Alkalihalobacterium alkalinitrilicum: one gene and its partner. The protein of the gene in region 1 interacts with the protein of each later gene in a pairwise test. Links are inferred from orthologs where the notes say so. Each region holds a gene or a part of one and is shown on either strand. Other genes may lie near its edges.

What was found.
Region 2: the proteins of hflK (region 1) and ftsH interact in binary tests that used the Escherichia coli proteins (3 or more experiments, as listed by UniProt). The link is inferred for Alkalihalobacterium alkalinitrilicum from one-to-one orthologs.

The regions. Positions count from the first base shown.
Region 1 is NZ_KV917368.1:4,625,907-4,630,741, reverse strand. What follows is about bases 966-3,889. They hold hflK (FtsH protease activity modulator HflK), read right to left. Parts: upstream 2,944-3,889; coding sequence 1,987-2,943; downstream 966-1,986. Other genes in these bases: pnpS (two-component system histidine kinase PnpS), read right to left, coding at 3,300-3,889; hflC (protease modulator HflC), read right to left, coding at 1,055-1,987. In the rest of the region: polA (DNA polymerase I), read right to left, coding at 1-793; more of pnpS, read right to left, coding at 3,890-4,835.
Region 2 is NZ_KV917368.1:3,658,042-3,661,006, forward strand. It holds ftsH (ATP-dependent zinc metalloprotease FtsH), read right to left. Parts: upstream 2,515-2,965; coding sequence 487-2,514; downstream 1-486. Other genes in the region: BK574_RS17810 (type III pantothenate kinase), read right to left, coding at 1-383; hpt (hypoxanthine phosphoribosyltransferase), read right to left, coding at 2,585-2,965. UniProt on the Escherichia coli protein: Acts as a processive, ATP-dependent zinc metallopeptidase for both cytoplasmic and membrane proteins. Plays a role in the quality control of integral membrane proteins.

The DNA of each region.
Region 1 (4,835 bases):
GTACTTCTCTAAAAATCGTTGCTAACTTTTTACTCATTAACGCTTGACCTTTATTCTCTTCTAACCGTTCTTTCATTTTCTTCCCTGAAATCTTATCAATTGAGTCAAGTACATTTTCAACTGAACCATATTCTTTTAATAGTTTTAGCGCCGTTTTTTCACCAATTCCAGGTACTCCAGGGATATTATCTGAACTGTCCCCCATTAGACCTTTCATATCAATAATTTGCTCTGGAGAAATTCCGTATTTTTCATTAATGGCTTGCTCATCATATGTATCAACATTTGTAATTCCTTTTCTTGACAGAGTAACTTTTACTTTCGGTGAAACTAATTGCAATAAGTCTTTATCACCTGAATAAACACTAACTGTCCAATCCTCATCCTCTGCTTGTTTCGCAAGTGTTCCAATAATATCATCCGCTTCATAATTTTCAATCTCGTACCTAGAAATTTGAAAAGCATCTAAAACTTCACGAATAAGCGGAAATTGTTCAGACAATTCACCAGGTGTTTTTTGACGTCCGCTTTTATACTCGCCATATGTTTCATGGCGGAATGTTGTTTTTCCTGCATCAAAAGCTACGACCATATGCGTTGGATTTTCTTCTTCAATAATTTTAAGTAGCATCATCGTGAAACCATAAACCGCGTTCGTATACACTCCTTTATCGTTGTTTAACAAAGGCAGTGCAAAAAAAGCACGGTACGCAATACTATTACCATCAACTAAAACTAATTTATTCACAAGAGCTCTCCTCTCAAATTGTAAGCTAATTAGAATAACCTTTATTTTCATATATTTTATCATAACCATTCCTTGATTAGAAAACTTCGGACGGTTGTTTCAAAAATCTCATCATAATAACCAGATATAAGCTGTGAAAAGCGAACTCGTTCCAGTAAGCTGGAACTTTGGGGAATTAGTTGGAATTTCGACTCCACCTGATTAGACCTCCCTACCTTCGCTACACTAAGAGGTGACGGTCTTACCTTAATAACTTAACCAGGATAAAAAAAGACACTCTGCCGTAGCAAAGTATCTCTTGAATTCTTAATCAATATATCCCATTAAAATCCGAGCATAAGGCGAATCTGCTGGGAGAACAATTACAGTCTCATCTTCAATTGTTTTTTCATACGATTGGAGGGTACGATACAAATTATAAAATTCTGTGTCTTGACCAAACGATTCATTGTAAATACGTGCAGCTTCAGCTTCACCTTCACCAATGATTTCATTCGCATCGGCTGTTGCTCTAGCGACGATTTCTTGAACTTCACGGTCGGTGTTGGCACGAATTCGATTCGCTTCAGCATCCCCCTGTGATAAATAATCTTGAGCTGTTGATTGACGCTCAGAAATCATTCGACGGAAAATCGCTTGTTCATTTTCTTCAGGAAGATCCGTACGCTTCATCCGAATATCCGTTAATTGAATTCCGTAATTATCTCTCTCTAACAATTCATTGACTCGATCTCGAACACGTTCGTTAAAACTTCCGCGATTGGAAGCTTCATCATTAATGATCTCGTCATAGTCAAGTTGACCAAGTTCAGCACGAATAACTGAGAAAATAAAATTACCCATGATTGATTCTGCATTTTGAACGGATCGTGCATTTGAGATCATAAGTCTAGGTTCTTGCACACTCCATACGGCATAAGTATCAACGAGCATCCGCTTTTTATCTCTTGTATTTATTTCCGCTGGCGTAATATCATAGACCATTTGATATTTTGGTAATGAAGTTACCGACTGGATAAACGGTATTTTATAACTTAATCCTGGTTCATCTTCAATTCTGACCACTTCACCAAATTGACGTACAACCTTATATTCCCCTTGCTCAACGATGAATAAATTCGAAAGGATCGTTGCAACTACCGCGATAATAATGACTAATGTCACTCCTATACGCGTATACTTTTTCCATTCATCGCTCGGACGACGCTCATCTAAATCAACAATATTATTATCACTCATTAGTTGTTCCCCCCTTCAGCTGCCTGGTTTTGAGCACGATCAATTGGTCGGATTGGTAAATAACTCACATTATTGTTGTTACTATCCATAATATAAATTTCTGTACCTGGTAATACTTCTTCTAATGTTTCTAACACTAGACGCTGTCTTGTTACTTCAGGATTAATTAAATACTCTTCATATAGAGCGTTAAATCTTGCCACATCCCCGCGCGAACGTTCAATACGTTCTGTCCTAGTACCTTCCGCTCGGGAAATAATAGCATCTTGTTCCCCTTTTGCTTCATTAATTAATTGGTTACGATATCTGTTGGCTTCATTAATCTTTGTTAAACGTTCTTCACGAGCATCCGTTACTTCAGTAAACGCACGTCTCACTTCTTCATTCGGAAGTTCAACATTTTGAAGTTTGACATCCATGACAGTTATCCCAATTTTATAAGTCTCCATATACGTTAAAAGATTTTCCCTAACTTTAGCTTCAATCTCTGGGCGTTGGTCAGTTAGTATGTCGTCAATTCTTGAACTACCGATAACTCCCCTTAACGAGGCGGAAGCTGCATTAAATAAAATTTGCTCTGGCTGATCGGCATTGAATAAATACTCTTCAGGATCTGTAATTCTCCATTGTACGATGAGGTCTGCCAATACAATATTTTCATCACCTGTAATCATTTTTGCCTCATCCGTGTAGTTCAACTCTCCATTACGTTCATCAAAGCCTACACGAAGGTTATTCGTCGTTCTTGAAAGAATTTCTACTCGCTGTATCGGCCATGGCAATTTAAATTTAAGACCGGGTTCTGATACCATTTCTTCTACTTTACCAAACGTAATTAATGCTGCTTGATCAGTTTCGTCAACAATGTACCAGCCTGTCGCGATAAATAAGGCTAAAATTCCAATTCCGATCGCTGAAAGAAATCCAACAATCATTTGCTTAATGCTTACCACCATTTCATCCCCTCTTTCTGTCTCCCATAATATTTTACAATCTAAGATTGTTTCACATTCTTCCTCTTAACTATTACGAAACACCTAAGAAAAAGTTTCATATAAATATTATAGTATATTAGTTTACAAGAATATAGGAAAAATCCCATACTCCCATCGATTGAAAAAAATAACAATTGTTAGCATAACAAAAAAAAGGATGAAAGCTAAGGGGAAGCTCTCATCCTAACCAAGGGGATGTAAAACAACTTTGCCGTAAAATGTCTGAAGGGATGAGCGAAACAGACAGCTTACAGGCATTGATGAAACCGTTCGATATTATTATATCGAGTAACCGTAAATTTCAGATAAAGGATATATTAATTATTTGTAAAGAAGTCAACCTCTTCTGATTGCTTGTTAAATGTAATGATAAATAACGTCCCTTCCCCTACCGAACTCTCCACATCAATTCTACCATGATGGGCTTCTACTAAATGTTTTACGATGGCAAGTCCAAGTCCAGTCCCACCTGAGTTACGACTCCTTGCTCGATCAACGCGGTAAAACCGTTCGAAAATACGAGGAAGCTCATTTTCACTCATGCCAATTCCTGTATCTTTCACTTTCAGAACTACCTCATCCCGTTGTTCTGTTACCTCCATAAATACTTCACCACCCGCAGGTGTGTACGTAATGCTATTATTAACAAGATTAATGACAATTTGTTTTATACGAACAGGATCACCGTCTATTCTGGTATCACCTGTAGATGTTACATTTATTTGGATTTCTTTCTCATCTGCCTTCGGTTTCAACAACGTTTGGACATCTTCTAGTATGGTCGACACATCTGTTTTTTGCCAATTCATCTTAAAATACTGTTGTTCTATTCTAGAAAGTTCTAATAAATCATGAATTAAGTTTTGTAAACGTTCGCTTTCTTTTAAGATGATCGTTAAGAATTTTTCTCTAAATTGTTGTTCTTCCATTGCACCATCTAATAAAGTTTCGGTAAAACCCTTAATAGAAGTAACAGGAGTCTTTAATTCATGCGATACATTCGCGACAAAGTCTTTTCTAACTTGCTCTAATTTTTTTAATTCCGTAATATCATGAAAGACAAGCGCTATTCCACGTAGCTTTTCATCTTCTCCAATGATTGGAGCTCCATATACATCAAAGTGACGCACTTCTAGGTGGATTGGTAATTTAATTTGTTTGCGTTGTTTTGTTTCTGTCATCAAAATGTCTTGAACAATTTTAATTATTTCTTTATGTTTTAATGCTTCATGATATAAACGGTTTAACCATAAATCAGTGTTTTCTTGAAAAATTTCCTTACATGAACGATTGATGAGAGAAATATCTCCTCGTGGATTAATAAATATTAATCCACTTCCCATATTTTCAATTAACGTTTCCATTCTCTCTTGTTGAATTTGATGCCTCATCGTTATTTGGTCAAGGTTATATGCCAACACATTAATCGATCTACTCAATTGCCCTACTTCATCATGGCTGCTTTCCATCGTTCGTACTTTATAATTCCCTTCTGCTAAAGAGTTAGCTACTTTTGTTGCTTCTTCGATCGGTTGAATCATTTGGTTGGCAATTCTATAAGTAACTGAAACAATAACAATAAAGGCTAACGATATAGTAAAAATAAGAAGTCCCCAAATTTTTTGATTCATAGAATTGAACTCTTCAAATGGAATCCCGAGACGTAAAAAACCGATCCTTTCGCCATTATCTAGAATAGGAACTGCAAAATAAATTAATTCTTTTTCTACTGTATCACTATATCGAATTTCATATTGAGCGTTGCCTTCGATAACAGATCGAATTTCAGGCCGATCCAAATGATTATCCAATACCTGCAAGTCATCGACCTCAGATTCACCTACAACAGTTCC
Region 2 (2,965 bases), 970 kb from region 1 along the record:
ACAATAATTAAAGGACTCCCATACATATGAATGGCTGAAACCGCATTTACGATTCGATCTGCACCTACTTCTCTTGGATTTTCATATTTAATATTTAACCCTGTTTTAATGCCAGGTCCTATAACGATTGGATCGATATTAAAGTATTTTTTACACATTTTTTCAAGCGCAAACATAATCGGTGGCACAACCGAAGAAATGATGATTCCATCGATCTCCGTTATTGCAACATCTTTGTCATGGAATAAACTTTTAACCATCATTCCAAACTCATCTTCAGTTTTATCCCGACTTGTAGCAATTCTCCAATGATGAATTAGCTGATCCTCATCATACACCCCAAGGACAATATTCGTATTACCAACATCTACAACAAATATCATAATTGCTTCACCACTTTTCACTTTATTTTATGTATGTATACCTTACCTTAATTTTATCACTTTAAAAAGAAAATAGGATGTCTTTAGACATCCTATTTTCTGATTATTTATCTGTCTTATTTTCTTCTTCTGATTTCGGCTTATCACCTTGTTCATCTGAAGACTTGACTTCACTCTTATCTTTCGGTTCAGTCTCATCTTTTTTAGAAGAAATATTTACTTTCACATCACCGTCTTGAACCGTTTCCGACTTTGCTTCTTGTTGTTTTCGGTACGCATCGGTATGATGGTTCTCAGGAAGCTTCCCTTCGTTAACAAGTGATTTAATTTGTTCTGCGTCTAACGTTTCAAGTTCCATTAACGTTTCGGCTACAAGATCTAACTTATCTTTATGAGCTAGAAGGATTTGTTTACATTGCTCATAGCACTCTTTAATGAAACGCTGTACTTCTAAGTCAATTTCATAAGCAATTTGATCACTATAATTTTGTTCATTTTGGATGTCTCGGCCTAAGAAAACTTGACCTCCAGAGTTTTGTCCGAATTGCATTGGACCCAGCTTTTCACTCATTCCATACTCGGTTACCATCTTACGTGCAATACCTGTTGCTCGCTGGAAGTCGTTATGAGCTCCAGTTGACACTTCACCAAAGGTAATCTCTTCGGCCACACGACCACCTAGTAGGCCCATAATTTTATCGAGTAACTCTGGCTTTGTCATAAAGTAACGATCTTCTTTTGGAAGCATGACGGCATAACCCCCAGCTTGACCTCTTGGAACAATAGTTACTTTGTGAACCATGTCGGCATTTTCAAGCTTTACACCTACGACAGTATGTCCTGCTTCATGCCATGCAACAATTTTCTTTTCCTTCGCAGAAATAACACGACTCTTCTTAGCTGGACCAGCAATGACCCGATCAATAGCCTCTTCGATGTGGATCATATTTACTTTCTTATTATCATGCCGCGCAGCAACTAGTGCTGCTTCATTGAGAAGATTTTCTAAATCAGCACCAGAAAATCCAGGTGTTCTGGCTGCAATGGCCTTTAGATCTACGTCATCCGCAAGTGGTTTATTTCTCGCATGAACTTTTAATATATCTTCACGGCCTTTAACATCTGGTCGCCCTACTAATATTTGTCGGTCAAAACGTCCTGGACGTAATAACGCTGGATCTAAAATATCAGCACGGTTTGTTGCCGCGATAATAATAATCCCTTCATTCGCACTAAATCCATCCATCTCAACAAGTAATTGGTTTAACGTTTGCTCACGTTCATCGTGACCTCCACCTAAACCAGCTCCACGTTGTCGACCAACTGCATCAATCTCATCAATAAAGATAATACATGGTGCATTTTTCTTCGCATTTTCGAATAGGTCACGTACACGGGATGCACCGACCCCAACAAACATTTCAACAAAGTCAGAACCACTGATGGAGAAGAACGGAACTCCAGCCTCACCTGCAACAGCTCTAGCTAGTAACGTTTTCCCTGTACCAGGCGGCCCCACTAATAAGACCCCTTTAGGAATACGCGCACCAATAGCAGAGAACTTTCTTGGGTCTTTTAAGAATTCAACGACCTCAACAAGTTCTTGCTTTTCTTCATCTGCGCCAGCAACGTCCTTGAATTTGGCTTTCTTCTTATCATCTTGAACCATCTTCGCTTTACTCTTACCAAAGTTCATGACACGGCTTCCGCCACCTTGAGCTTGGCTTAGTAAAAAGAAGAATAGGATAAAAATAATGATAAATGGAATAATCGACGTAAAAAAGGTCACCCAACCACTTGTCTCATCTGCAGGCTCCATGATGAACTCTGGTGTGGCACCCCCACCTTCTTGTGCATCAAACAGTCTTTCAACTGCTAGTTCTGCCCTAGGAATATAGGTTTGAAAAAACTCTCCTTCTGGTGTGTTCACAAGCTGACCTCGAACTAAGTACACTTGTCGTTCTGGCTTTAAAGCAAGAGTGGTTACCTCGCCATTTTGTAGATGTTGATAAAATTCATCAACAGTCATTGGTGTTGTCTCAGTTTGATCACCGCTAAAGACACTGACAATCCCAACGATGACTAGAAAAATTAACAAGTAAAATATCGTGTTACGAAAAATCCGATTCATTCCTGACCTCCTCCCACGTACAATCACAGCTTAAATTATAGTATCATATTTACCACTTTTTTCACAATCTTTACGTCCCATAAATTTCTGGCTTTAATACACCAATATACGGGAGGTTTCGATAACGCTCAGCAAAATCCAAACCATATCCGACAACAAAAGCATCTGGAACGGTAAATCCAGAAAGATCAGGTACTAAATCGACCTTTCTTCCATCTGGTTTATCTAATAGGGTGACAATTTTAACAGACTCCGCTTTCCGGTAATGGAAAAGCTTTACTAAGTAGCTTAGAGTTAAGCCGCTATCTATAATATCTTCTACAATTAAAACGTGACGACCTTCTACCGAAGTATTTAAATCTTTTACAATCTTCACTTCGCCCGTCGAAACGGTTCCAGCTCCATAGCTTGACACATCCATAAAGTCGAGCTCGATATGTGTATCTATTCT